Aeoliella mucimassa: one gene and its partner. The main gene of each other region encodes a partner of the protein of the gene in region 2 in a complex. Links are inferred from orthologs where the notes say so. Each region holds a gene or a part of one and is shown on either strand. Other genes may lie near its edges.

Region 1 (15,215 bases), 3.3 Mb from region 2 along the record:
CTCGACTTGGCCGCGCGAATGCAGCGGGCGTTGCTTCCTTCGAAGGCTCCTGAAGTGTCGGGCTACCGGTTCTTCGACTACTACGAATCCGCCCGCCAGGTCGGCGGCGACTACTACGATTACGTAACGCTGGCCGATGGCCGCTTTGCGGTGGTGCTCGGCGACGTGGCCGGCAAAGGGGTCAGCGCTGCGATTCTCATGGCGCGACTCTCCAGCGATGTGCGATTCAGTCTGGCCAGCGAAAAGTGCCCTGCAGCTGCGGTATCGCGGGCGAACTTTACGTTCGCTCAACACGACTGGGCCGATCGTTTTGTGACCATGATTGTCGCCGTGGTCGATCCGGCGGCGCATCGCATGACACTCGTCAACGCTGGGCATATGCCGCCACTGTTGCGGCGAGCCAGTGGCGAAGTGGTGGAAGTGGGCGATGAGATCGCCGGCCTGCCGATCGGCGTGATCGATGACTTTGAATACGAGTCGCTCGACCTCGAACTCGCTCCCGGCGACTCGCTAACCATGTTTACCGATGGCTTCAGCGAAGCGATGAACTCCGCCCGCGATCTTTATGGACTAGAACGGCTGGCCGAGCAGATCAAAGTCGGCGATGCCGATGTCGAGAAGCTTGGGCACCATGTGCTCAGCGACGTTCGCAGCTTTGTCGGCGATTTTGCCCAGAGCGACGACATGTGCTTGGCCTGCTTCGGCCGGTGCGGTTAGGCCGCTCACGCTTCCGCGCGACGGCCCAACGCACCTTAGCACCGTTTGCTACTTCTGCGGACGTTGCCGCTGGTCGTCGTAGTGATCTTCGGTTACTTCCAGATCCTTGCGAAGCGCAACGAGCTTGGTTTCCAACTCCGCCCGCACTTCGGCGTAGTCGGGATTGTCGTAGACGCTCGTCATTTCTTGGGGATCTTCTTGCAGATCGAACATCTCCCACTGATCGAGATCGAAGTAATGGATCAGCTTGTAACGATCGGTCGCGACCCCATAGTGCGGTGACACCGAGTGCGATGCAGGCGGCCCTTCGTAGTAGTGGTAGTAGAATGCATCGCGCCAGTTCTCGACGGGCTTGCCTTCGAGCATCGGCTTGAAGCTCGCTCCTTGCATGTCGTCGGGAGTCTCCACGCCGGCGATATCGAGGAACGTTTCGGCGAAGTCCAGGTTCGAGACCATCCGCTTTTCGACCGAACCAGGTTTCACCTTGCCAGGCCAGCGAACCAGCAGCGGAGTACGGAACGACTCTTCGTACATGAATCGCTTGTCGTACCAACCATGCTCGCCAAGGTAGAAGCCTTGGTCGCTGGAGTACACGACCACGGTGTTCTCAGCCAGTCCGTTCTCGTCGAGGTAATCGAGTACACGCCCCACATTGTCGTCGACCGAGGCGATGCAACGCAGGTAGTCTTTGATGTACCGCTGGTAGTTCCAGTGAGTCAGGGCGTCGCCTTCAGGCGGGTTCTTCATGTAGGCTTCGTTCTCCGCCTGGTAAGCCGCCTGCCAGGCTTCTTTTGCCTCGGGAGTCATCAAATTGAGTTGACGCTTCGCGTACTGATTGTCCGCGGGCCAAACCTTCATGTCTTCCACGGGACGCATGTGGTCGGCGATGCGCATCAAGGCGTTTCGCGCCGCGTCGGCTCGGCCTTCGTAGTCGTCGAACAGAGTCGCCGGCTCGGGGATCGTCACGCCATCGAAGTCGGCTACGTGCTCTTTGCTTGGCATCCATTCGCGATGCGGAGCTTTATGCTGCAGCATCAACAGGAACGGCTTCGACTTATCGCGACCGCTGTCGAGCCAACCTAGCGCTTCGTCGGTTACCACGTCGGTCGCGTAACCAGGCATGGTTTTGTTGCCATCAGGCGTGCGAAACACCGGGCTGTAGTATCGCCCTTGGCCGGGTAGCACTTTCCAGAAGTCGAACCCGGTCGGCTCGGTTCGCAGGTGCCATTTGCCGACGATGGCGGTTTGGTAGCCCACCTTTTTCAGTAGCTTAGGAAAGGTTTGCTGCGAGCCATCGAAGGTGCTGTGGTTGTCGTAGAAACCATTCTTATGGCTGTACTTGCCCGTAAGAATGCACGCCCGACTAGGACCGCAAATCGAGTTGGTGACCACGCAGCGATCGAATCGCATGCCTTCGTTCGCCAGGCGATCAATGTTTGGCGTTTGATTGCGATTGGAGCCATAAGCACTAATCGCTTGCCAGGCGTGATCGTCGGAGAAGATAAACAAAATGTTCGGCTGCTTCGCCTCGTCGGCGAACACAGGCGAGCCAATCATCAACAATAGTGTGAACGCTGCGAGCAACAGTTGCTTGGTACGCATGGTATTTCGGGCTCCCTGGTGAATCGAAATCGTAGAGCTACGATGCCCTAAGTGTACCGTGGGGGCGTGCGCGATGCACGTTGCGAAAAGCTTAGTTCGCCGCGGAAGGGAGCGAGAGTTCGGTTATCGCTTCGAGATGCTGCGGGTAGTGCTCTACCGCTTCGCGGGGCTCCATGTTGAACAGCACCCGTCCGGCGGTGGTCCATTGGTCGCTTCGCCATTCCAGCAGCGCGGTCGCGCACCGCAAGTTACTGACGGCCGCTACGTCCTCCATGCCGCCGCCGAGCACGGCTTCGAACGACACGGTGATGCCGACCAGCGCGTAGATATCGCCGGTCGCCCGGTCGCGGCAAAGCAAGGCGGAGTCGTGAAATTGACTCGATTTCCAGGCCAGTCCCCGGGGTTTCCCCGTTGCTGCAGCGGCGGTGAGAAAGTTGGATTCCACCTGCTGCCAGTCGTTTATCAGGGCTTCGCTGGCTAGTTGCAGCCGGCGACTCCATAGCCAGCGGCCCACCACCCCGCGCAGCAGCCAGCCAACGATGGCCAGGGCCAGGCAAAACCAAAACAAAAAACGCAGAAACACCGGGGCAACTCGCAGTTAGCGATGGGGCTCAATCGAGTCACTTAACCTAGCACGAGATGCCCCGTCTACCAATTGGCCGGCCCGCTCGGAGGGGCCGACTTCTGCCCAGCGGGGGGATTCGTCGGCGGCACCGGCAACTGGCCCTGTGTGCGGTCGTGCGACGGAGAGGGAGGCTCGAATAACTGCGGTTCGGGAGCCACGGTAGGAGCTGCCATGGGGGCGGCGATTGGAGCCCCCATCGTCGCGATGGGGGGAGCCATTGGCGGGATAGGTTCCCCTGGCCAGGCCTGAACGGGGCCCTCTTGCTGGCAGCCTAAGCACGACATCCCCCACACGATGGGGGGATTCGACGGAGTGCTCGGCAATCGCCGGACCCCGGGGCTGGCGACCGAGTTCTTCCACCGCGGACCGATCATCATCGGCGCGTGGTGCCCCGGCCCGAATCCGGTGCCCACGAATTGATAGGGAGTCGAGGGGACGTTCCAGTAGCCGGCCGCGTGGGCCGAACCGCAATAAGCTCCGGCAGCCAACAGTACAACAGCAGCGGTCGTGATGCGTAGCATGAACAGGGCCAAGTTTGCGGGGAACAGAAAGGGGGGAACTCGAACTGCCAGCAGTTGCTATTGTCATCGGCGCGAAGCAACTGGCGATTCTCGGCGATCGGCCAGATTGCCAGCTTTCCTGCTTGCTGAGTGCGGCTTAGGGCGGTTAACCAAACTGCGAGCGGTGACCACGCTGTTTTACGCAGTAATACTGCAGAGATTTGCATCCTGTTTTCCGCTCCCAGCGACGCGAAGGATTGAACCGAGTGGAACAATGTTGCGTACCATTCCAATAGCCCTCGTTAGAAAGCATGTGAATCTAGGCAAAATGCTTCGATGTTGCTTCCTACGGAGGATACATGTATTATTCGGTTAAGTAGTGTCCCACAAGCAACTTGCGACAAGGTGCCGGCGTGCGGGGCGGGGTGAAATGCCGCTGTCGCCACCAAGTGGTTGCGACCGATAATCGCATGGAGACGCTACCTTCCCTCTAAAACCCGCCTTCAAGTCTTTTTTTCTGCTTAGGAACAAATCACCATGCAGCAAGTTCTCGCTGGTCGTTCTGGCCTTTTACGTTTGGCTGTTGCCAGTCTCTCTGTCGTCGTGCTGGTAGGGCCCGCGCTAGCTCGTCCCACCGAGCCATCGGCCACCGACCGGCAAATTGCCCTCGCCGTGTCGATTTTGATGGAGCAGCAACACCTGACTCAACGCAAAATCGACGATCAGGCCTCGGAACGTTGCCTGCAATCGATGCTCAAGACGCTGGATCCGCTGAAGTTGTACTTCTATCAGTCGGACGTCGATGAGTTCGCCGGTAGCGAACATGAACTCGACGACATGGTGCGTCGCGGCGATATCAAAATGGCCTACCGCATTTTCGACCGCTTCCTGCAGCGTGTCGACGAGCGGATTACCATGGCGCTGAAGGAAGTAGACGTCGATCACGACTTCACGCTCGATGAAGAGATGGTTCGCGATGCTGACGCAGCGACCTACGCCAAGACCCCCGAAGAAGCCCAAGACAAATGGCGTCGCCGGGTGAAGTACGAAGTGCTGAACCTGATCGCCGACGACATGGACATCGACGCGATTCGCGAGAAGCTGCGTCGTCGTTACACCAGCATTGGCAAGCGTTGGGAGCAAACCAGCAACGACGAGTTGATGGAAATGTACCTGACTGCGATGACCACGGGTTTCGATCCTCACTCCACTTACATGTCGCCGACGACGCTCGACAACTTCGAGATTCATATGCGACTCAAGCTCGATGGCATTGGTGCTTCGCTTCGTAGCGAAGATGGTTACACCAAGGTGCACCAGATCATCGCTGGCGGTGCTGCCGATCAGGATGGTCGCCTGAAGGGTGGCGACGAGATCGTTGGCGTTGGCCAGGGTTCCGATGGCGAGATCGAAGACGTCGTCGACATGAAGCTCAATGACGTGGTCGACAAGATCCGCGGCAAAAAGGGCTCGATTGTTCGCCTGGAAGTTCGCCCGGCGGCGAATCCCACGGATCACCGCATTTACGACATCGTACGTCAGGAAATCAAGCTGACCGAAAGCGAAGCCCGCAGCGTGATCATCGACTGGGGACAAAAACCCAATGGCGAGTCGTACAAGGTCGGTGTGCTCTCGCTGCCGAGCTTCTACATGGACATGGACGCCGCCCGAGCGGGCGACCCCAACTACAAGAGCACCACCCGCGACGTTCGCCGGCTGCTCAACGATTTCAATGCTAAGGGTGTTGATGCCGTGGTGATCGACCTTCGCTTCAATGGCGGCGGCTCGCTTACCGAAGCGGTCAACATGACTGGTTTGTTTATCGACAAAGGCCCCGTGGTGCAGGTAAAAGGCCCCACTGGCCGTGCTCAACCGTTTGTCGACCCCGAAGCCGGTATGGTTTGGTCGGGGCCGTTGGTGGTACTCACCAACAAGTTCAGTGCTTCGGCTAGCGAGATTTTTGCTGGGGCCATGCAGGACTACAATCGTGGGTTGATCGTCGGCGACGAAACCACCCACGGTAAAGGCACCGTGCAGCAGTTGTACGATGTCGCTCAGTTGTTGTTCCGCATTCGTAACGACATGAACCTCGGAGCGATGAAGCTGACCATTCAGCAGTTCTACCGTCCCGATGGCGATAGTACTCAAAATCGTGGGGTGGCTGCCGACATCGTGCTGCCTTCGCTCACTTCGCACCTCGACATCGGCGAGGCCGACCTCGACTACGCGTTGGCCTTCAATCGCATCACCCCGTTGGGGCATGATGAGTATCAGATGGTCGATGCCAATCTGGTGCAGCAACTGCAGCAGAACTCGACGGCTCGCATTGAGAAGTCCGAGGATTTCTCGGACGACATCAAGCGAATCAACAAGTACGAAGAGCAAAAGGATCGCAAGTCGGTCACCCTGAACAAAGAGAAGTTCATGGCCGAGCGAGCTGAACTCAACGCCGACAAAGAGCAGGAAGATGCCTTTGAAGACGCGGTAAACAACGACCGCCCGGTGTTCGATGACGAAGACCACTACAACCAGGAAGCCCTGTCGATCGTGGTCGACTACTTGAAGCTGCTCAAGAACAATCGCGTGGCCATTGCCCACTAAGCGATTCGTCGAGCAATAGAAGTAAACCGCAAAACACCTTCACGTCCTTCGCTGGGCGTGAAGGTGTTTTTTTAGCTTAAGGGGATCCGCAACCCGTCGTACGCCAGGGCCATCCCTTCGGGCAAGCGGGCGTTGGTCGCGTGGTACTCGAGCTCATGGGCGACGTGCGTGAAGTACGTTTGCTTGGCCCCTAGCTCCTGGGCCACTTCAATCGCCTGATCGAGCGTAAAGTGGGTCTTGCTCGGCGTCACCCGCAGTGCGTCGAGGATCAGTACGTCGAGTCCCTGCAGCTTCGCCATGCTCTCGGTGGGAATGTGGTTCACGTCGGTACAATAGGCAATATTGCCGAAGCGAAAGCCGAGCACTTCGAACGCGGTGCCATGGTTAAGCCGCATCGGTGTGATTTGGGTTCCGAGCACTTCGAACGGCTCCAGCCCAATTGGGTTCAGCTGCAGCTGCGGTACCAGGCTCTGGCTCTCGCTCGTGAACGCGTAGTCGAACGATTGCCGAATCCGCTGCTCCACCTGCTGCTCGCAGTACAGCGGCACCGGCCCATCCAGGTAGAACTGCATGAGTCGCAGGTCGTCGAGTCCAAACACGTGGTCGGCGTGCTCGTGCGTGTAGAGCACCGCATGCACTAAACCGATGTCCTCGCGGAGTAGCTGCATGCGCAGGTCGGGCGAGGTGTCTATCAGCAAGTTGCCTTCCGGAAGGCCGAGAATGGCACTCGCACGCAAGCGTTTGTTGCGGGGATCAGGCGACCGGCAAACCTCGCACCCGCACCCTACCGAGGGGACCCCGACACTGGTACCGGTGCCGAGAAGAATCATTTCCCCCGTGAAATCAGTCGTAACTAAGCAGTCAGGCACGTTCAGGGCTTCCGCAGCAACAGGCTTTTGGCAGGTGATAGCACTCAACAACGGGGCGTGGTGCGCTGCTGTTGACCGACTTTTCTATCGGTTGTAAACTTTTATGCTGCACTATCTTACGACGACAAACACCGGCTTGCCAAGCCTCAATATTGGCTTGACAACCGTCTACGGCACCGATGTTGCCACACTGTCTCCCTAGTAGGCAGGCGATAAGGCAACCTGCCATTTTGACACCCTACCAAGATTGGTTTAGCTCTCGGCCATGGAAACGCTGGAACGCATCTGGGAATTCTTGTCGGGCATCATGAATGCGGTGCTCGGCAACTTTGAGCGCACGATCACCTCGCTGTTTGGCTCGGCCAACGCCCGCTTCCTGCGGAAGCTCCAGCCAAAGGTCGATGCGATCAATGCGCTGGAACCTCGCTACGAAGCGATGAGCGACGAGGAGCTAGCCGCCCAAACGGTGAAGTTTCGCGAACGCTTGGTCGCCGGCGAGACGCTCGACGATCTGTTGGTCGAAGCGTTCGCGGTGTGTCGCGAGTCGGGTAAGCGCTTCCTCGGTATGCGCCATTACGACGTGCAGCTGCTCGGCGGCATGATTCTGCACGGCGGCAACATTGCCGAAATGGTCACTGGTGAAGGTAAAACGCTGGTCGCAACGTTGTCGGCTTACCTGAACGCCTTGGGTGGCAACGTGCACGTGATTACCGTGAACGACTACCTGGCCCGCCGCGATATGGAGTGGATGGGACCCGTCTTCACCAACCTGGGCCTCAAAGTGGGGGCCATCTACTCCGGGATGGATGCCAGCGCGCGTCAGGAAGCCTATTCCTGCGACATCACCTACGGTACGAACAACGAGTTCGGCTTCGATTATCTTCGCGATAACATGCGTCGGGCCGCCCGCGACGACGATCGCTTCGCCAAGCGCGATCAGCAGGCGCAAGGCCATTTGACCTACGCGATCATCGACGAAGTCGACAACATCCTGATTGACGAAGCCCGTACGCCGCTGATTATCTCCGGCCCCGCCGAAGACGACATCACCAAGTATCTGCGGGCCGACAAGGTTGCTCGCGGGCTGAAGAAGGACAAGCACTTCGAGGTCAAAGAAAAAGAGCACACGGTCAGCCTGACCGACGAAGGTGTTCGCGAGGCTGAGAAGCTGGCCGGCGTCGAAAGCTTCTACACCGCTGGCAACATGCAGTGGCCGCACTTGATCGACAACTCGCTGAAGGCTCACTATCTGTACAAAAGAGACGTCAACTACGTGATCCAAGACGGCAAGATCGTGATTGTCGACGAGTTCACTGGTCGTCTGATGGAAGGTCGTCAGTGGAGCGATGGTTTGCACCAAGCGGTCGAGGCAAAGGAAGGGGTGCAGATCAAGGAAGAGAACCAAACCCTCGCGACCATCACCCTGCAAAACTTCTTTAAACTGTACGACAAGCTCTCCGGCATGACCGGTACCGCTTTGACCGAAGCGGGCGAGTTCTGGAAGATCTACCAACTCGACGTCATCGGCGTCCCCACCAACAAGCCGCTGCAGCGGATCAGCCATCCCGACGTCATTTATCGTACTGAGCGCGAAAAGTACGAAGCGATCGCCGAAGAGATCGAAGGGCTGATCAAGTACGATCAGGTTCAGCTCAAGAGCGGCGAGATCATCCGCGGCGAGGTGCTCGAAGAGCACGACGGGCACGTATTGTTCATGGCCGACGATACCAAGAAGAAAGAGAAAATCCCTCGCGACAAGATAGCCGAGGTGCAAAAGAAGGGCCGCCCAATTCTGGTTGGTACCGTGTCGATCGAGAAGAGCGAGAAGCTCAGCAACCTGCTCAATGGCCGCGGTATCAAGCACGAAGTGCTCAACGCGAAGCAGCACAAACGCGAGGCCGAGATTGTTTCTCAAGCGGGGCGGATGGGAGCGGTGACCATCGCGACCAACATGGCCGGTCGTGGTACCGACATCATCCTCGGCGGTAATCCTGAGAACATGGCCTGGGCCGAGTTGCAGCAGAAATACGACAGCCGGTTGGACGTGCCGCAGGAAGAGTGGGACAGCCTGACCAAGCAATACGACGAGAAGTTCGGCATGTCCGAGCAAGGCAAGATCGTTCGCCAGATCGGCGGTTTGCACATCGTCGGTACCGAACGCCACGAAGCCCGCCGTATCGACTTGCAGTTACGCGGTCGTTGCGGTCGCCAGGGCGATCCCGGTTCGAGCCGCTTCTACTTGTCGCTCGAAGACGACCTGATGCGAATCTTCGCTGGCGAGTGGGTGAAGAACATGCTCACCCGACTCGGCATGCAAGAAGGCGAAGCCATCGAAAGCAAGATGGTGAGCCGCCGAATCGAAGGGGCTCAGAAGAAACGCGAAGAGTCGAACTTCGAGATTCGTAAGAACCTGCTCGAATACGACGAAGTGATGGACGAGCAGCGGAAACGCGTCTACAGTTTCCGCCAGCAGATTCTCGATGGGGTAAACTGTCGCGACCTGATCACCGACATGATTCGCGACCAGATCGATCACTATTTGTCGGTCTTTCTCGATCCGCATTACGGGGTCGATTCGTTTGCTGCCGCGGCTTCGAATCTGCTCGGCGTGCAGCTCGATGCACGCGACTATCGCAAGCTGTCGTACGAAGAAGCTCAGCGAGTCGCCCGCGACGAAGCCCAACGCATGGCCGAGTCGCAGGTGTTCGACGCCATCGAAGAGAACCTGCCGGAAGAAGTGCCCGACGAATGGAACTGGAACGCGCTGGCCAAGTGGGCCAACGCCCGGTGGGGCTTCAACTACAACGAGCGCGAGCTGAAAAAAGTCGGCCGCGACGACGTGGCCGAGCACCTAATCAAGCGGGCGCACGAGGCGATCGACAAGATCGACCTTTCGTCCTGCGAACGCTACCTCGATCCCGATTACTCGGTGAAGACCGCCTGCAGTTGGTTGACCGATAAGTTCAGCATCGATATCACGCTGGAAGAAGCGGCCAAGATGTCGAACGAGCAGCTGATCCAAACCGCCCACGAACAGGCTCAGGAAGCGTACGATCAACGCGAGTCGGAGTACCCGGTAATGGCCGGTCTTTACCGGTTCACCGGGCCAGCGGCCGGGGCTGCTGGTTTGGGACGCGAAGACCTCGTGGCCTGGGCGCAGAAGCGGTTTAGCGCCTCGTTGTCGGTCGAAGATCTCAAGAACAAGCAACGCGACGAAATCAAGCAAGTGCTGTTCGCCTGCAGCAAAGACTCAGCCGCCAAGGCGAACCAGCTTGCCGACGAAGCTCGCGAGCGAGTCGAAACCTTGTTCGCTGGCAACGACGGTGCGAACCTGCACCTTGGGTTGGTGACCGGCGGCAATGGCAAGCTCGATGACTTCACCACTTGGCTGCAGACTTCGTGTGGTTCGGATATCACGGCCGAAGAGCTTGCGCAACTCAATCGCGACGAAGCACTGCGTCGTGTCTCACGCGTGGTGGAAGATAAGTTCCGCCCCGAGATGCGTCGGATGGAGCGGGAACTGTTGCTGCAGATTCTCGACACCGCCTGGAAAGAACACCTGCTGGCGATGGACCATTTGCGTTCCAGCGTCGGCTTGCGGGGATACGCTCAGGTCGATCCCAAGGTGGAGTACAAGCGGGAAGGCATGCGGATGTTCGAGCAGATGTGGGACTCCGTAGGAGCCTACGTCACCGACCTGGTGTTCAAGATGGAACAGCTCGACGAGCGGTTCGTGCAAAGCACTTGGAAAGAGACCAACGCCATCCACGAAGAAGCTCCCAAAACCAACATCGGCGAGCAGCAGCAAGCAGCCATCGAAGCCTCTGGTGGTGCGGAGCAGAAGCTCACCCCGATTCGCAATCGCACCGAACGCGTTGGCCGCAACGCTCCGTGTCCCTGCGGCAGTGGCAAAAAGTATAAGCAGTGCTGCATGAGGAAAGACTAACGTGCGCGGCAATTCCTGCCCCAACTGCATGCGGCGATAGTGAATTGGGTAGCCAGTTCGGACTCGCTTCTGTATAAGCAGCAGTACTGAATCTATTTGTAGGGCTGCGGGAAAGGATTCCCACGATGAATCGGCTGATCGCTTGGACGCTGAACTTCGCTTATCTGCTGGTGCTGCTGCTCTGCGCGCCAATGATAGCATGGGTAGCGGTTCGCAAAGGGAAGTACCGCGAAGGGTGGGGAGCAAAACTCCTCGGCCAGGTCCCTCGGCGAACCGGCGAGGGCCCCTGCGTGTGGGTGCATGCGGTGAGTGTCGGCGAGGTGAATCTGCTCGCGACTACCCTGCGGGAACTTGCCAGTCGGCGGCCTGATTTGCTGGTGGTGATCAGCACCACTACCAAAACCGGATACGATCTGGCCCTTCGCAAGTATGGCAACGAGCATACGGTGTTTTACTGCCCGCTCGATTTCACCTGGGCAGTTCGCCGGGCGGTGGAGCGAGTGCGGCCCGACCTGCTGGTGCTGGCCGAACTCGAGCTCTGGCCCAACTTGATTGCCGCGGCCAAACGCCATGGCGCGGGCGTAGCCATCATCAATGGCCGCCTTAGCGACAATAGCTACCGCGGCTATCGGCGACTCCGCTGGCTCGTGGGGCGAGTGCTTTCGCAGATCGATGTGATTGCCGCGCAGGACCAGACAACCGCCGACCGATTCACGCAGCTGGCCACCAATCCGCAAACCATTCTCAGCACCGGATCGCTCAAGTACGACGGAGCCGCTACGAACCGCGACAACCCGCGGACGAAGTCCCTCAGCCAGCTGGCGGGCTTCACCGACGAGCATCTGGTGTTCCTCGCCGGCAGCACGCAAGCGCCGGAGGAAGCGATGGCGATCCGCCTGTTCGGCAAACTTCACTCGCAGTACCCTCAACTGCGGGTGGTCCTCGTTCCACGGCATCCGGAACGCTTCGACGAAGTCGCCGAGCTGCTTGCCGAGTCGCCCTACGCCTGGCAGCGACGCAGCACGCTCGAAGAGGGAACGCTGGCCGATGGCGATAACTCGATCTTGCTCGTCGATACCATCGGCGAACTCGGCGGCTGGTGGGGCCGGGCCGATATCGGTTTCGTGGGTGGTTCGTTTGGCGACCGCGGCGGGCAGAACATGATCGAGCCAGCCGCCTACGGAGTCGCGACCTCGTTCGGCCCAAACACCTGGAACTTCCGCGACATCGTTGCCGCGCTGCTTCACGCCGACGGGGCGGAGGTCGTGGCCGACGAAGCCGCGCTGCAAGCGTTTGTCGAACGCTGCCTGGCCGACCCGGCGTACCGCACCGAACTCGGCGACCGCGCCCGACAGTTTATCGCTACCCAACTAGGAGCCACCGCCCGCACGGTCGAGCTGCTGCTCACGCTACTGCCTGCTGCTCCGCAAACAACCCACGCGGCCGCTTAACGAACTTCGAGTTGGCGTGCTGGGATTTCTTTCTAGCCACAGATAAACACGGATTTTCACGGATGGTGGAGCCATAAGCCAGGAAAGAACTGCGCAACGGATTCGGATTTTGGTGGTAATCTAATTTCTGATCCTAGAGAAGCTGAACATGGCGCATATACTCTCCCATGTGGATGCCTCTGTAGGCCTGTGAAGAAATAGACGCATGTTTCGCTTTTCACTAACAAGCTGCATGGTTTTCACTTTGGTCTTCAGCGTCTTGCTGTGGCTCAACTCAGTTCCTCACCACACTGGTTACGGGCAATGGAGCGTCGAACGAGGTTGGCCATTATTCCACACCCGCCAATGCTCTTCTTGGCTCGATGGGCCAAGGGAGCTGTCGGCCATGGAACGCATTCACGGTATAGGTAGCAAGGAAGCTACGTTAGCTTCACCAATAGTTATAGAATGGAAAATCGTAGCTGTCGATTTGTTAGCTTGTCTCGCAATCGCGTTCTTGATGACTGCCGGGGTCAGGATCGTAGCTGGTAGGCAACACGATGTTGCCAAGCCCGTAAGGGGCAAAAAAATCCGAGCTAGAAACCGCTGCAAAAGAGTAGCAGTACTCTGAGCCGTAGACTCCCCAGGAGCGAAGAATCGCTGAACGATATAACTGTCAGGCCTAAGCAGCATGTGGCTCGCAAAGCCACACCGATCCGTAAAGTGCCCAATTCGGAGAGGCGGGAAGGGCAGGGGATCGTCGTTAGGGATCAAGCACCCGCAGTCTTTGAATAGGACCGCTTCTCCGTGTGAGGGTGTCCAGTGGATTGTTCGCCACGGCTGAACACGGACTTTCACGGATGGGGTAGGCTCTCGACCTCCTGGGCTTCGCCCACCGACAACTGGGCGTGGTGCGTTTTTGCGAAGTGGCAATGCGTAGTGCGCCCAGCTGTCGGTGCTACCCAGTTGCTCCGCTTGCTCTGCGCCTCTGCGTGAGAATGTTTACGGTCGCTCTTGTTTTCACCCTCCCTCCGGGAGGGGCGGACTATCAGGTCCGGGGAGGGCCTGGGCTCTGGTGGTGGTTGGTGTTCCACTTCCCGGCGATGCCCCGGGCTGGCCTGTGGTTGCCCCTTCGGGGCGAGGGGGGCCGCTGTGTTGTACAAGCTCTGGGTAAGATGCCGAGCGTTGGATGTTGTTCTTGGGGGGCGTTTTTGCGGAGTGGCCACTCGTCGGAAAGCGTCCTCCGCTTCCCACCTCCCCGGGCCTGATAGCCCGACCCTCCGCCAGCGGAGGGTGAATTTGGTACTTAGATTCTTTCCAGTTTTCGCTGGGAATTGGCCACCGGTGGTGATCTAATGGACAGGTAGTCGTGGTCCTTTGTTTGTGGTCAGTAGTCCGTTGTTGGAGGATGGAGAGATGTAACCGAGTGAACATGAAATCCACTGAAACCATCTACCACGCAAGCGTGCTGCAGGAGGGCTCTCCGAGCCCGATTTCGGTTGCGTGGGCGTTTTCTGCTGCGCGTGTACTAAAGCTGTAGGCTTTAAGCTGTAAGCGGTAGGCTGGATCTTTCAGTCGCTGGAAGCTCCTTCAAGATGACATTCGCAAATCAGAAATCATCATTCAGAAATCATAAATCCCAAAACTCCCCTGACTCCCGAATCCTGTTTCCTAACGGCCTTGTTGACTAACTCCACTCGAACTGTGGAAGCCCGAGTTGGGTGAATTGATTGATGATTTTACAGCGCAAGCGGGCTTCCGTTTGTTGGTTTTCGAATACTCGGTTTTTGAGATGGCTCCCAAAGCTTTGTTTCACTCGGTACATGGTCGTTTCCGCCAAGCTTCTACGATGATAGCCCACTTCCTCTTTCCAACTCCTACGCCCCTTGCGTCGAATCTGACGAATTGCCTCGTCCCGGGGCAAAGGCTCCTCCGCAGAGTTGCCATGTTGTTTGATCTTGGCGTTGTGCTGCGGCGGAATCACCGGCTCAATGCCTTCGGATTCCAGCCCTTCATAAACCTTCCACTTGTCGTAACTACCGTCGCCGTGAAACTTTTTTACGGGCTGCTCCACCTGCTCCAGCATTTCGGGAACCGCATCGGCATCGTGGCAACTGTTCTCGGTCAAAATCTCCGCCACAATCTCGCGGGTGTCAGGATTCACCGACAAATGCAGCTTCCGCCATGTCCGCCGCTTCGACTTGCCATGCGTCCGCATCTTCCATTCGCCCTCGCCAAACACTTTCATGCCGGTGCTATCCACCACGATATCGATGTCGCCCCTCTTGTTAGCGATATCGAGCGAAACATTCAGCTTGCTGGCTCGCTTGGCGAGCGAAGAATAATTGGGAATCGCTGCCTCGACGCCCAACATCGCCACCAGCGAGCGGCCGAATCCCTCAGTCTGCCGATAGGGAAGTTTCAGCAGTTCGCGAATCGTCAGCAAGCACTCGATCGCCGTATCGCTGAAGACAAAAGGGCGACCGACTTTTGTCTGGTCGTTAGGATGTTCCCAGTTCTCCAACGCCTCGTCGCTAAACCAAATAGTGATGTTTCCACGCTCGATGAGCGACTTGTTATACTCCTTCCAGTTCGTGACTTTGTAGGTTCGTTTTTCTTTCGTAGCCATGTTCGATCTCCGTAAAAAAGGTACGTGGTTCCATTCCACGTTAGTTTTTACGGAGGTTTGTGACTAATTGTTCAACAAGGCCTTTCCTAACTCCCATCCGAAATACTTTCCCATGGGTGGGAATCTATTTTGGGTAACTATCGCGGAGGTGTTGATGTAAATCTATACAGATAAACGACTTGCGATAAGTGCGCAGCTTGATAATAGATTCCCACTCGATGCGTTTTTGGGAATGGGAATCTATTCGGGCGCGAAAACCACTGGTTTTGTAGCGTGGGCGGAGATTCAATTTTCCC
Region 2 (13,837 bases):
CCGACAAGCTTTCTCTATCGTTCGTCAACATGCTGCTCGACAACATGGATGACATCAAGAATTTCGATATCGGCACCATCTATTCCTCCCTCATCTCCGATGGAACGTTCGCCGGAACCAATGGCAACTTCGGGGGCCAGCCAATCCTGGGACTCAACGGCCGACTCCTTACTGGCTCGATCGGCATCGATCGCGGCAACAATGCAGTGGCCTCTGATTTCGACTTTGCAGGCAACCCGCGCGTTCTCGATGGAGACCTCGATGGCATTCCCGTCATCGACGTCGGTGCTTTCGAATACATGGTTCCAGAACCAGCTTCCATCTGGTGCGCACTGGCCGGCTGTTTGCTAACGATGCGATGGCTTGCCTCGCCGAACCGCTTGCGACAAGCCAAGTAGTTCCGACGAACTGCGTCACTCCTAAGACGAAGAGCAGTGGCAACGGTACTCGATGGCACCACCGAATAGGATGTCGATAGCGGTCAGCTGAGCGACATCGATCATAAGTTTCTCTTTATCGGAAGAGGGCTCAATCCAGAGTCGGGGCTGCAATTGAATAGAAATCGGTACTATCACTCGGCATTAGGGAGATGGCTAACGAGCGCCGCAATTGGGTATGATGCTGGCAGCCTAAGCCTGCATGAGAACGCGGGGGAGTATTAGTGGCAAAACAGCCTTTCTCATTTACATCCAACGGTTCAATAGATTTAGCCCCTGCTCCGTAGTGCGGACATGTGTTAATACCATGCGTTCTCACTACGGCTATTTCGATGTGTTCGCCTGACTCCTGTAATTGAATAAATCTCATCGTGAAACAGAATCTAGCTTTTACACGGTTTTCGATCAGGGAGTTGCTGTTAATAAGCACTATTATTGCAGCAATTGCCACCCTAATTGTTACTAGATTTCCACAGCATTATGAGACCACCGATTTTTGCAAGAACTTTTCTATAGAGCAATCTTTAGACGAACTTGAGAAAGAAGGGATTATTAAGCAGAACGATGATGGCAAACCCATCGCATCTCAAGGTCCGTATTCTTGTGTCATGCGTTGTGAGTTCGGTGAATTGAATACTGGGCAAATCATTATCCTGCGTGACACTGTTAAAGAGGCGATCGAGACTGCAATTACAAGTAGTGATTTAGACATAATCGGTAGCCGACATAAAGCTTCGATACCTGGAAGCAATACCCAATCTCCCAGCTCTTCCACAGACACGTTCCACTATCGCGGCGATGGCAATTATGGAGTGGCAATTTCTTACGTTTTTCAGACGGATAAGCAAACAAGTAATGTAATCATTATCCAAGAGTCCTTGATTTGGAGCAGTGCCGCTCGGAAGGGTTCATAGAGCATTGAGATGTCAACAAACAACCCCCTTTTCAAGACGAGCTTGTGGAATGTCATTGAAGGCACACCCATCCGAACTTGCTTGTTGACTGGAGACGCAGTTGTTCTCGAACGGATCGCATGGGGGGCGGGTGTAACCGTGTGGTACTTATGTTTGAATGGTGAAGCTCTCGATATCATTGCTGGTCGATTGAGACCGGGAAGTGTTGTGAGCTTCTACTTTGATCACAGGATTAGGAATACCGATTCGAGCACGCTGATCCACGAAGAGATTTCAGATGTTATTAGGTCGAATGGTGAGTGCGTAGTGGGGGCCCTGGAAAGGGATGGCATCGAGATCGCGGTCGATTTCGTTACTTCCATCGGAGAATCGATGGAGTTTGTTACTGACCACAAGCAAAGCAAGCATTACTTTTGGGGGCCGTTTCCAGGGAGAGACAACGATGGAGTGAACTCCGTTACGTTTACGGTTCCCGATATTGATGGAGTAGTGCGACAACACCCACATTGATTCGGGGAAGGTTTCTGAACGATTGCGAGTGACTGCTAACCACACCCTTTCGGCAGGGTGCCACTCTACGCCGTTAACCCTTTCTTTGCCTTAAAAAAGAGGTCTCGATGTAACAGCGTATTTCGGCCATCCTTTCAGTTGAACCAAGGAAGGGGCGGCCATCACTTACCCGAAGGGAATCGGGCATGTTACATCGAGACACTCAAGTGCGGCTGAATATCGTGTGCCTTCGGCAATGTTTGCGTTGGTTGTTGGCGGGAATCTGTTGGCGAACGATCCGCTTCCGCAACGACTGCAGTTGGACTCCTCGGTCACTAATGGCAGCCGCGCTGTTATGGGCCTGGTCGGACGAGCAGACTCTCACCGAGCGTTTTTTCGTTGTGCGTAAGATACTACTCTGCCTCGATAAAGAGCAACAGCAACTGGCCACTTCCTACCAAGCCTTCATAAAAATCCTTCGTCGCTGGACGAAGCCGCTCGCCGCGTTGTTGCAGTCAGTGCTGCAACAACGGATGCAAGCGACGCTGACCGATTGCTGGCTCACCGCGGGATACCTCGTATTCGCGGTCGATGGTAGTCGCCTTGAATTGCCTCGCACCCGCTCGCACGAACAAGCCTATTCGACGATTCGTCACGCACGACGGGTAAAGAACAGTCGCTACAAGAGACGGCAGGCCAAAGATGCGAAGAAAGTCAACTCGCCTCAACTCTGGCTCACAACGATGTGGCACATCGGTACGGGATTGCCGTGGGACTGGCGGGTCGGACCTGGTGACAGTAGCGAACGTGTCCACTTGCGGGAGATGCTCACTAGCTTGCCAGCCGGGGCTTTGATAACGGCCGATGGCGGATTCATGGGGTACGAAGGGCTGCAAGCGATTATCAAAAGTGGCCGACACGTCCTGCTGCGAGTGGGAGCCAATGTGCGGTTGCTGAAACAGCTTGGTTATGTACGGGAATGGACCGGCACGGTCTATCTATGGCCCGATCGGGAATCGAAGCGTGGCAACGAACCGCTCGTGTTGCGACTGGTGGTCGCTACGGATGGCAAGCAGCCGGTCTACCTGGTTACCAATATCCTTTCTCGGCGTGAATTGAGCGACAAGCAGGTGATTGCATTGTATGCACGTCGCTGGGGCATCGAACTATTCTATCGCCATCTCAAGCAGACCTTTCACCGTCGAAAACTCCTCTCTCGCGAAGCCGAGAACGCCAAGCTCGAAATCACCTGGTCGTTGTTCGGCTTATGGGCGATGTCGCTGTTCGCGTTGGTCGAAGCGATGAAGCAAGGCATCACACCAGCAAAGTTGAGTTTCGCCAAGCTGCTGTTGGCGTTTCGCCGCACGATGCGTGATTACCTGCATCCAACGGAGAAAAACGAACGCCTGTGCGAGAGGCTTCGCCAAGCCATCATCGACAGCTACAAGAGAGCAAACAAAACCAGCCGCAACTACCCACGAAAAAAACAAGCCAAACCGCCAGGAGTACCACAACTGCTCACTGCTACCAAGACACAGGCCCTGCGAGCAAAGCAAATCAAACCAGTACTACGAAAAGGGTTAACGGCGTAGGGTGCCACTGCTGGCTTGTCGCGGTGTGTCACCACACTCGAAGAACTAAGCAGCCAACGAACCCCGGCTACAAATCTGCGGTAGCGAGTAGTCTAGGACGTGGGTAGCGGTTTCTAGCCACGGATGAACACCGATCATCACGGATGGGTTAGCCTGTTGGGCTTCGCCCACCGACAACGGGGCGTGGTGCGTTTGTGCGGAGTGGCAATGCGTGGTGTGCCCTGCTGTCGGTGCTACCCAGTTGCTCCGCAGGCTCGGCATCTCTGCCATGTTGGCTCGATTGTCGCGCGTACTCTGATGCTACCCTCCCCGGGCCTGATAGCCCGACCCGTGTCTCTTTATTGGCCGCAAGCGGAGGGTGAATTTGGTGCTTGGATTCTCACCACTTTTCGCTGGGAATTGGCCACCATCAGTGTTCTAATGGACAGGTGGTCGTTAGCTGTCGGCTTTCAGCTATCGGCTGTTGGCTTTTAGTGAAAGGAGGTGAATCAGATGTGATGCTTGTCTAAATGTCGGATTACTGGCGACACGCAGGCGAAGGGTTGTTTGCGTGGGCGTTCGCTGCTGCGCGTGTGGCAAAGCGGCCGTGGGGCTGCGTCGCTGGAAGCTCCTGGACCCACGCTACTACCCTTTCTAACTCCCAACCTCCAACTCCCAACGTCCAACCAAAATAGTTTTCCACCCATGGGAATCTATTTTGGGCACTTTCGACGGAGGTGTTGATGCAACTTGTGTCCTACCAACGACTTGCGATTGATTCCCACTGCGAAAATAGATTCCCACTCGAAGCGTTTTGGGAAATGAGAATCTATTCGGGCGCGAAAACCACTGGTTTTGTAGAGTGGGCGATAATTCAATTTTCCCATCGGTGGGTAAATTGGGAATCTATTCTCAAGCGAGCGTATCACAAGATAGACAGCAAGACAGCAGGTTGTATTCCCCGATTTGGGGGAACTCGGAACCTGCAACTAGCCAACGGGCGAGCTTACGCGAGGAGCAGTTCGTCGATGAGCGACGATTCGGAGTCTTCAGGAGCAACCGTGAGTCGGCGGGGGCCGCTGTCGGTCACTGCGATCGTGTGCTCGAAGTGGGCGCTCGGGCGACCGTCGGCGGTCACCTGGGTCCAGTAGTCTTTGAGCAGTTTCACCCGCTTGGTGCCCATGTTGACCATCGGCTCGACCGCGATCACCAGACCGGGCTCGATGCGGAAGTCGCCGCTGCCGCGGAGGGCTCGGCCGAGGAAGTTCGGCACCTGAGGATCCTCGTGCATTTGCCGGCCGATGCCGTGGCCGACGAAGCACTCAACCGTGGAGTACCCATGATCCGAAACATACTCGGCCATTTCGCGAGCGATCTGGCTCCACTTGCTCTTGGTATGCATCAACTCGTAAGCCATGTTGAGCGTTGCTTCGGTCACGTCGAGCAGTTGCTGCACTTCGGGATCGATCTTGCCGACCGGGTAAGTCACAGCCGCGTCGCCACACCAGCCATTGATGCGAACCCCGGTGTCGAGGCTCAGGATGTCGCCTTCCTTGAGCGGGCGGGTGCTCGGGATGCCATGGACGACTTCGTCGTTCACGCTCATGCAAGTGACTGCGGGGAACTTTGGCTTCCCGCTGTTGTGGTGCGGGTAGTTCTTGAAGAGCGGCTCGCCACCGAGCTTTTCGAAGTAGTCCTCGATCGCTTTGTCGATTTCTACCGTGGTGATGCCAGGGGCTACCATCCGCCGAGCGATTTGATGGGCCTGCCAAACAGCCAGGCCCGCACGCCGCATCTTCTTGATTTCGCGTTCGCTCTTGAGGTGGATCAATGCCTTGCAGTGGGTGGTAGGGCGATGGGAGTAGTAACAAACGGCCGAGTCGCGTTGGCTCGCACCTACTTTATTTTACTGAACCGAAGCGATGGCCGCCAGCAGCGACTGGAAGACATCCTCCATCGAACCGGAAGCATCGACCGATCGCAGGATCTTGCGATTGCTGTAGTAGTTCACAAGCGGTTCGGTTTGATTTTCATAGCTACGCAGGCGTTGGCGAATGGTCGCCATGTTGTCGTCGCCGCGGCCACGTTTCATCAGGCGTTGCAGCAGTTCGCCCTGCTCGATCACCAACTCCACTACCACATCGAGCGGCGTATTGCGGGAGTCGAGCAACCGATCGAACGCTTCGGCCTGGTGCAGCGTGCGAGGGAATCCGTCGAAGATGCACCCAGGCTTGCAGTCGTCCATCTCGATGCGGTCGGCAACGATGTCGAGCACCATCTGGTCGGGCACGAGTTGCCCGTTATCGAGATAGTCGGCGACCAGCAACCCGAGTTCGGTGCGGCGTTCACGTTCCTTGCGGAGCATCTCTCCGGTGGAGAGGTGGGCTACACCGAGCTCCTGGCACACACGTTTGGCTTGTGTACCTTTACCGGCGCCAGGAGGTCCGAGGAAGACGATACGCATGAGATTGCCTCTCGAGCAATTGGAGGGAGTAGACCTGCCGCCAATCGCCAGCGAGGTGAAAAGGACCTATTCCAACAAGCCCTTATAGTTTCGCATCACGAGGTGGCTGTCAATCTTCTGCACCAAATCGAAGGCAACGCTTACGGCAATCAGCAAGCTGGTACCACCGTAGAACATGGCAATCGAGTAATCGACGTCCAAAGCCCCGGAGATAACCGTCGGAATGATGGCGATCAAAGCCAGGAAGCCCGCACCGACGTAGGTGATACGAATCATGACCTTCTCCAAGTAATCGGCCGTCCGCTTACCAGGGCGATACCCCGGAATGAACGAACCAAAGTTCTTCAGGTTGTCGGCCATATCCTTCGGATTGAAGGTAATCGCGGTCCAGAAGAAGCAGAAGAAGTAGATAAGTACGAGATACAGGAGGTTGTAGACGTAGTTGTGAGCCCGCAAGGCTTCCACCCACCAGTCGCTGAAGCCTTTAAACCAACTATCGGCTGGCAACAGAGCACCAAGCTGTTGGAAGATGATCATTGGGAAGAGCAGCAAGCTCGAGGCGAAGATGATCGGCATCACGCCAGCCTGATTCACCTTGAGCGGCAGGTACGACTTCTGACCACCCATGGCACGACGACCACGGATGTGCTTGGCGCTTTGCATCGGGATACGTCGCTGGCCGAGCGTGATAAACACCACGCCGACGACGACCGCGACAAACATGGCCGCGAGCAACAAGAGCTTTTCGGGACCGATGCCGTTGGTGGAGCCGAGCTCGCCGTTGTATTGCTGGATAAGCTTCCAGCCAGCGGTCGGCATGTTGGCCAAAATACCGGCCATAATGATCAGGCTGATACCGTTGCCGATGCCGTACTCGTCGATTTGCTCGCCGATCCACATCAGGAACACGGTTCCTGCAGTCATCGTGAGCACCGCGACAATTCGCCAGCTAAAGCTCAGATGGAGATGACCAGGATCGCCGACCAGGAAGTCGGCATGCACGTACTGGCCTGCTTCGACAAACGAAGTGAGGAAGAACCAGCTTTGGAACAAACAGAGCGCCACGGTTGCGTAGCGGGTATATTCGTTGATCTTTTTCCGCCCGGTCTCGCCTTCCTTCTGCAATCGCTCGAGCGAGGGAATCACGCTGCCGAGCAATTGGAAGATAATCGAGGCCGAGATGTACGGCATGATGCCGAGACCGAAGATGGTGATCTGGTCGAGTCCGGCCCCGGAGAAAGTAGAAACCGTGGTCAGCAGTTGGCCGAGGCCACCTTCGCCGCTCATGGTTGCAAGGCGCTCCGGATCGATAAACGGCAACCGGATCTGGAAACCCAGACGATATACCGCGAGCATCCCGATCGTGAACAGAATCTTCTGCCGGAGTTCGGGGATTTGCCAGACAACGCTAAGTTTCTTCCACATGGCGGGAACTCAATTTCTCGGTCGCATGAGGTGGGGAGCGGAAACCCTAACTATCGGTGAATAAACGACTAACCGCAAGACCAGCCTACACAGAAGTCGATTCAAAGCATTGCTGGCATCGTTCGTATCCGATCCCTACAATCGCAACCGCTTACTTTTCCGCCTTCTTGCCTTTTTCAGCCACAGGCGTCTTGCCAGGGAGCACAACGGCCTCGGCCCCGGCCTTTTCGATCTTTTCGAGAGCCGACTTGCTGAAGCGGTGAGCCGAAATCTTGACCTTCTTGGTCAGTTCGCCATCGCCCAGCACCTTAAGCAGGTCGTAACGACCCTTGGCCAGGTTCTTTTCAGCCAGTGCTTCGAGGGTGACTTCGGCACCAGCTTCGAACGCCTTGTCGATTTCACCAAGATTCACCACCACTACCGTGAGACCCCAACGATTGTTGAAGCCACGCTTAGGAATGCGGCGAACCAGATTCATAGCACCACCCTGGAAGGTGGGCTTGCGTGAAGAACCAGCACGCGAACCTTGGCCCTTGTGGCCACGGCCAGCTGTTTTGCCCTGCCCCGAACCGGGACCTCGACCCAAACGCTTGCGTTTGCGGTTCTTCTGTATTCCGCGATGGACGTCGTCCAAAATCATGATAGGGTCACTCCTCGGAGTCGCTCAACTTCCATGCGTGGGCGGAGTTGCTTCAGGCCTGCGATGGTGGCTTTCACCAGCGAGACGGGATTATTCGAGCCAAAGCTCTTGGTCAAAATGTCATGGATACCTGCAGCTTCGCAAACCGCACGCACTGCAGCACCGGCGATTACACCAGTACCAGGCGAAGCGGGAACGAGCACCACGCGGGCGGCACCGAACTCACCAATCACCTGGTGAGGGATGGTCGACTCGTCCATCGGGACTTCGACCATGCTCCGCATGCCTTCTTTGCGGGCTTTTTCGACGCAGGGGGGGACTTCGTTGGCTTTGCCGTAGCCCCAGCCCACTTTGCCGTTGCCATCGCCAACGACCACCATGGCGGCGAAACTGAAGCGACGACCACCCTTTACCACGGCGGCACAACGCTTGATCTTCACCACGTGTTCGTTCAGTTCGCCACGTTGGCGTTCTTCTTGTACTTTTGCCACGCTTGATTGCTCCGCGTAAGTCGGAGGTAACTGGAGTGAGTTAATCGAATCGAACTCGATCCCGAGTACTCACAGAAACTTCGTTAAGTATCTCTTCGCAAGGGCGACAAGTCGCCCACACACTAAAACTGCAAACCACCTTCACGAGCGGCATCGGCCAGAGCTGCTACCCGGCCATGGTACTTGTAAGCACCACGGTCGAAGCAAACCGTTTCGATACCCGCTTGCTTGGCGCGTTCGGCAAGGGCCTTGCCGACCAGAGCAGCCGCATCTTTGTTGCCGCCGTATTTTACATCGCCGGACAGACCTTTATCGAGCGTCGAAGCACTGGCAAGTGTCTTGCCAGCGATGTCGTCGATCAACTGAGCCGACATGTGCTTGTGACTCCGGGTCACCGACAGGCGAGGACGTTCAGCGGTTCCATTAAGCCGCTTGCGAACGCGAAAACGCCGCCGAGTCCGCTGGCGAAAAATGGCTCTACTATGTTCCATGGCAGGAATAACCTCTGCGAAATCGACTCGCAAGTGAGCACCTTGCCCACTCACGCATGAATGCTTTTATCTTACTTGGTACCGGTCTTACCAGCCTTACGACGCACTTGCTCGCCTTCGTAGCGAATGCCTTTGCCTTTGTAAGGTTCTGGCTTGCGTACAGCACGCACTTCCGCGGCGAACTGGCCGACCTTTTGCTTGTCCATGCCTTTGACCAGAATGTGCGTCTGATCTGGGCAGGTAACTTCGAGTTCCTTCGGGATCTTCTTGTGGATCTCGTTGGCGAAACCGACGCGAAGCTGAAGTACATCACCAGCGATAGCACCGAGGTAACCAACGCCGTGGATCTCGAGCTTCTTCTGATAGCCTTCGGTAACACCGACAATCATATTATCGATAAGCGAGCGGGTCAGACCGTGATAGGCACGCACTTCACGCACTTCGCTATCACGCGAGCAGATCACTTCGTTGGTTTCGCTGTTCACCTCGATCTTGATCTCCGGGCGGTGATCGTAGGTGAGTTTACCCAGCTTACCCTCAACGGTAACCGTACCGTTGGTGATATCAATCTTGACCCCGCTAGGGATCGTAATCGGTTTCTTGCCAATTCTCGACATGATTCAGACTCTTAGCTTTCGGCTGTCAGCTATTAGGGGGTTGTTTTCTGGCCGCGGCGGTTCCGCTGGCCATGAGCCGCTCGTGAGCCGCTGTTGTTACCACAATTCACAAAGTACTTCGCCACCCAACTTGCGTTGGCGGGCTTCGCGGTCGCTGATCACACCACGACTGGTGCTGATCACCGAAATACCCAAACCGTTGAGCACGGGCTTCAACGTGTTGGCACGGGCGTACACGCGGCAGCCTGGTTTGCTGATCCGCTTGATGTGGCGGATAACACGTTCACCATTGGGGCCGTACTTCAGGTCGATGTGCAGTGTCTTTTGGGGTTCGCCTTCGGTCTCAACCTCGTGCCAATCCCAGATATAACCTTCACGCTTTAGCACTTCGGCCAAACCGCACTTCACTTTCGACACCGGCAGCGACACCGTGGGCCGTTCCACGCGAACAGCGTTGCGGATGCGAGTGAGCATATCGGCGATCGGGTCGGTCATCATCGCGCCAGAAACTCCTGGGGTAATGGCTGGTAGCTTTCGCTAACAGCTTCTTATTTGGTGGACGCTCGGCTACGGCCGAGGTCAGTGTGCCTTGGTTACCAACTAGCTTTGCGGACGCCTGGAATCATGCCTTTGTCAGCAAGATTCCGGAAGCAGATCCGGCAAATACCGAACTTACGATAAACAGCGCGGGGACGACCGCAAATCTTGCAGCGGTTCTCGCGGCGGGTGCTGAACTTCGGTTCGCGGTTGGCCTTGGCGATTTTTGATTTACTTGCCACGAATCGGGTTTCCTTGAGACGGGATCTCTTGGTCGTTGAAAGGGGGGATTACTCTTCGACGTCCGGACGCTTGAACGGGAACTGGAACGACTTGAGTAACTCGCGGGAATCATCGTTGGAGTGCCCCGACATGCAGATGACAATGTTCATGCCTTGGCTGCGGGTGTACTTGTCGGGGTTCAACTCTGGGAACACCAGGATTTCCGAAAGTCCCAGGCTATAGTTGCCATTGCCATCGAACGCGGTGTCGCTCAGTCCGCGAAAGTCGCGAACACGAGGAAGTACCAGCGAAATCAGGCGATCGAGGAACTCGTACATCCGAGCTCCACGCAGGGTGACCTTTGCCCCGATCGGCATGCCTTGACGCAACTTAAAGTTGGCGACGCTCTTTCGAGCCCGGCAGATCAGCGGCTTCTGACCGGTGATCTCGGTAAGGGCACTTACCGCATCTTCCATGTTCTTCTTGTCGCTGATCGCGCTGCCCACGCCCATGCTGACCACGATCTTTTCGATCTTCGGCAGGGAGTGAGGATTCTTGCGACCCAGGCTTTCAGCCAGAGCCGGTCGAATCTCCTTGTTGTATTGTTCCGCCAGGCGGGGGACGACTGAAGTGGACATGATGGCTATCGGTTATTGCTAGGTATCGCGACTGACCGGCGACTCATTGGTCGGCCTGGCCAGGCCTGAGTTGTGTAAGCTTTTACTTCTTGGCGTGAGCAGCCCGCGGCGGAGCAATCCGACCAGTCGAGGTGCCGCACTTCTTGCAGTACCGCTCCTTGCTTCCATCATCCAGGAAGCGGGCCCCGAGACGGACGCCCTTGCTGCAGGAACTGCAGTAAAACATGATGTTCGAAACATCGACCGGCATCTCCTTACGGAGACGGCCGCCTTGGGGGTACTTCTGGCTGCGACGAACGTGCTTCCATACCAGGTTCACGCCTTCGACCAGTGCCTTGCCCTTGGCGCGATCTACCTGCACGACAGTGTGCACCTTGCGAGTGCCGTCGTCTTGTTTGGTGCTGTCTTCGCCGGAAATCACGACGACGCTGTCACCTGCTTTGATTAACATCTTGGTAGCTGGGGCTGAGGACTCGGATCTGAACTAAACTACTTCGTTAGCCAAGCTAACGATCTTCATGAAGCGACGTTCGCGAAGTTCGCGAGCGACCGCACCGAAGATACGTGTACCACGCGGGTTGCCGTCTTTGTCTACCAACACAACCGCGTTGGAGTCGAAGCGAACGTAGCTTCCGTCGGCCCGGCGGGTCGGGGATTTGGCACGCACGATCACGGCACGCACGACAGCCTTTTTCTTGACGTCGCTACCGGGGATCACGCTCTTCACGCTGCAGACAATAATGTCGCCAAGGCCGGCGAACCGACGACGGCTACCACCCAACACCTTGACGCACATCACTTCTTTGGCGCCAGTGTTGTCGGCAACGTTCAGCCTGGTTTGCATCTGAATCATGGTTTACTCGCTTATCTTACTCGCTCGACTCGCCACGGCCGGCGAGGGGCTGCTTACTTGGCTTCTTCAGCTTCCTGTTCCGCTTTTTGGGCTGCCCGCAACGCGGCCAGGTCCACCGCTTGGCTCTTGGCCACGACCCGCACCAAATCCCAACGCTTGGTCTTCGACTTTGGTGGGCATTCAATAATCTCTACCGTATCGCCCATGGCCGATTCGTTTTGCTCGTCGTGCACATGGCACACCGTGCGGCGGCGAATGAACTTACCGTACTTGGGATGCCGTTCCAAACGCGACACTTCCACGCGACGCGACTTGTTCATGCGATCGCTGGTAACGACGCCAATTACTTGCTTCTTAGGCATTGTTGGAGGATTCGGGGTAAAGTCTCGGAGTTCAGGGACCCGCTAAAGTCGACCTGAGTAGTTATTTGGTAGCTTCTTCTTGCGCACCTGCAGCAATGGCACGCTCACTTTGAATCGTCTTGACGCGAGCAATCAAACGGCGATTAATCCGCAGTTCGGTCGGAGCGTCCAGGCGTTCGGTTTGCGACTGAATACGCAAGCGAAACAGGTGTTCGGCAGCATCTTTGAGCGTCAGCTCAAGTTGCTCGTCACTCATCTCGCGTAGTTCTTTGGCGGTAGTCATGGTCGGCTATCGGCGGTTAGCTGTGGCTATCAGCGATGAATCGTTCGTCTCGCTCACACGTTAGAGCGAGACCCTCTGCCATAGTTAGGCTTGTCGTTTAATCATCCGGCAACGAACTGGCATCTTGTGAGCCAGACGAGCGAAGGTCATCTTCGCTTGTTGCTCGCTAACGCCGGATACCTCGTACATAACCGTACCAGGCTTCACCGTGGCGGCCCAATAATCAGGTTCACCCTTACCCTTACCCATACGAGTTTCGAGCGGGATCGACGTAACTGACTTATGGGGGAAGATGCGGATATAAAGCCGACCTTCACCACGAATATATTGCTGAGCGGCGATACGACCTGCTTCGATCGTTTGCGCGCTTACCCAGCCACCTTCGGTAGCCTGAAGTCCAAAGTCGCCATACACCACGGTGTTACCGCGGGTCGCGTTACCTTTTATACGACCTCTTTGGCTTTTTCGATGTTTGACCCTCTTGGGCATCAGCGCCATCGGTATCGTCCTCAAACATGCCTTTGTTAATCCAAACCTGGACGCCAATATGCCCTTGCGGGGTCATGGCTTCCACAAAACCGTAATCGATGTTTGCACGGAGCGTACTCAGCGGAATCGATCCGGTAATCTGCTTTTCGCGGCGAGCCATTTCGGCACCACCTAGGCGTCCTGCCAACTCAATCTTAATGCCCTTGGCACCCGCCTCCATGGTTTGCTCCATCGCCCGCTTCATGGTGCGACGGAAGCCAGCTCGCTTGCCCAGCTGCTCGGCGATATCCTCGGCAACGAGGTGAGCCTGCAACTCAGGGCGACTAATTTCCTCGATCTTGATGTTGATCCGACGACCAATCAAGTTCTGCAGTTCGTCCTGCAGTTGTTCCACTTGCTGACCTTTGCGGCCGATGATCACACCAGGCCGGGCAGCGTGCAGAACTACCTTCACTTCGTCGCGGGTCCGCTCGATTTCCACCTTGGGAATACCAGCGAACTTGTATTTCTTGGTCACGTAGTCCCGGATCTTTTTGTCTTCCAGGAGCAGCTCCGCAAAGTCTCGCTTCGAGGCATACCAGCGGCTCTTCCAGTCGAGCATGATGCCGGTGCGAAAACCAATGGGATTGACTTTTTGGCCCATAATGTAGGGTTCTGGGGTCGGAGTTCGGAAATCAGGGACAGTTGCGTTGCGTAGCGACTACTCGACGGCTACTACAATATGACTGAATCGCTTCTTAATAACATGGGCCATGCCGCGGGCACGAGGGCGGAGTCGCTTGAACATCGGGCCACCGTCGACGCGGGCTTCCACCACACGCAGACCACCCAAGTTCGGAGCGCCACGATCCTCGGCATTCGCGCGGGCACTTTTCAGCACCTTCTCGAGCATCCGAGCCCCACGATGGGGTTGG

What was found.
Region 1: the proteins of secY (region 2) and secA are in contact, whole or in part, in a crystal structure (PDB 3DIN), measured with the Thermotoga maritima proteins. The link is inferred for Aeoliella mucimassa from one-to-one orthologs. Residues at the interface, in WP_004081795.1 of Thermotoga maritima: Glu108, Gly109, Glu110, Glu111, Ala236, Glu237, Arg238, Arg239, Ile240, Thr241, Ile242, Gln243, Tyr244, Ala245, Arg246, Arg247, Val248, Thr249, Gly250, Arg251, Arg252, Val253, Tyr254, Gly256, Ala257, Ser258, Thr259, Tyr260, Leu261, Pro262; in WP_004082002.1 of Thermotoga maritima: Glu261, Ala262, Arg263, Lys300, Ala301, Arg302, Thr303, Ile304, Ile305, Leu323, Tyr324, Asp325, Pro326, Val329, Ser330, Tyr333, Ile336, Lys340, Phe345, Val349, Glu363, Phe364, Tyr374, Ser375, Gly376, Gly377, Glu393, Ile395, Thr482, Ser483.

The regions. Positions count from the first base shown.
Region 1 is NZ_CP036278.1:2,167,141-2,182,355, forward strand. The notes cover bases 6,835-11,060. They hold secA (preprotein translocase subunit SecA), read left to right. Parts: upstream 6,835-7,179; coding sequence 7,180-10,860; downstream 10,861-11,060. Other genes in these bases: Pan181_RS08760 (MBL fold metallo-hydrolase), read right to left, coding at 6,835-6,914; Pan181_RS08770 (3-deoxy-D-manno-octulosonic acid transferase), read left to right, coding at 10,986-11,060. Outside these bases: Pan181_RS08735 (SpoIIE family protein phosphatase), read left to right, coding at 1-717; Pan181_RS08740 (sulfatase family protein), read right to left, coding at 766-2,319; Pan181_RS08745 (hypothetical protein), read right to left, coding at 2,411-2,902; Pan181_RS08750 (hypothetical protein), read right to left, coding at 2,968-3,465; Pan181_RS08755 (carboxy terminal-processing peptidase), read left to right, coding at 3,982-6,045; more of Pan181_RS08760, read right to left, coding at 6,117-6,834; more of Pan181_RS08770, read left to right, coding at 11,061-12,311; Pan181_RS08775 (IS5 family transposase), read right to left, coding at 13,978-14,919. UniProt on the Escherichia coli protein: Required for protein export, interacts with the SecYEG preprotein conducting channel.
Region 2 is NZ_CP036278.1:5,436,582-5,450,418, reverse strand. The notes cover bases 5,122-7,969. They hold secY (preprotein translocase subunit SecY), read right to left. Parts: upstream 7,301-7,969; coding sequence 5,942-7,300; downstream 5,122-5,941. Other genes in these bases: rpsE (30S ribosomal protein S5), read right to left, coding at 7,937-7,969; rplO (50S ribosomal protein L15), read right to left, coding at 7,452-7,940; Pan181_RS21435 (adenylate kinase), read right to left, coding at 5,318-5,875; map (type I methionyl aminopeptidase), read right to left, coding at 5,122-5,242. Also shown: Pan181_RS21455 (choice-of-anchor Q domain-containing protein), read left to right, coding at 1-398; Pan181_RS21450 (hypothetical protein), read left to right, coding at 809-1,351; Pan181_RS26815 (hypothetical protein), read right to left, coding at 1,625-1,759; Pan181_RS21445 (IS4 family transposase), read left to right, coding at 2,179-3,432; more of map, read right to left, coding at 4,418-5,121; more of rpsE, read right to left, coding at 7,970-8,431; rplR (50S ribosomal protein L18), read right to left, coding at 8,554-8,922; rplF (50S ribosomal protein L6), read right to left, coding at 8,994-9,539; rpsH (30S ribosomal protein S8), read right to left, coding at 9,636-10,037; Pan181_RS21400 (type Z 30S ribosomal protein S14), read right to left, coding at 10,133-10,318; rplE (50S ribosomal protein L5), read right to left, coding at 10,367-10,936; rplX (50S ribosomal protein L24), read right to left, coding at 11,019-11,387; rplN (50S ribosomal protein L14), read right to left, coding at 11,421-11,789; rpsQ (30S ribosomal protein S17), read right to left, coding at 11,843-12,151; rpmC (50S ribosomal protein L29), read right to left, coding at 12,213-12,434; rplP (50S ribosomal protein L16), read right to left, coding at 12,519-12,923; and 2 more genes. UniProt on the Escherichia coli protein: The central subunit of the protein translocation channel SecYEG. Consists of two halves formed by TMs 1-5 and 6-10.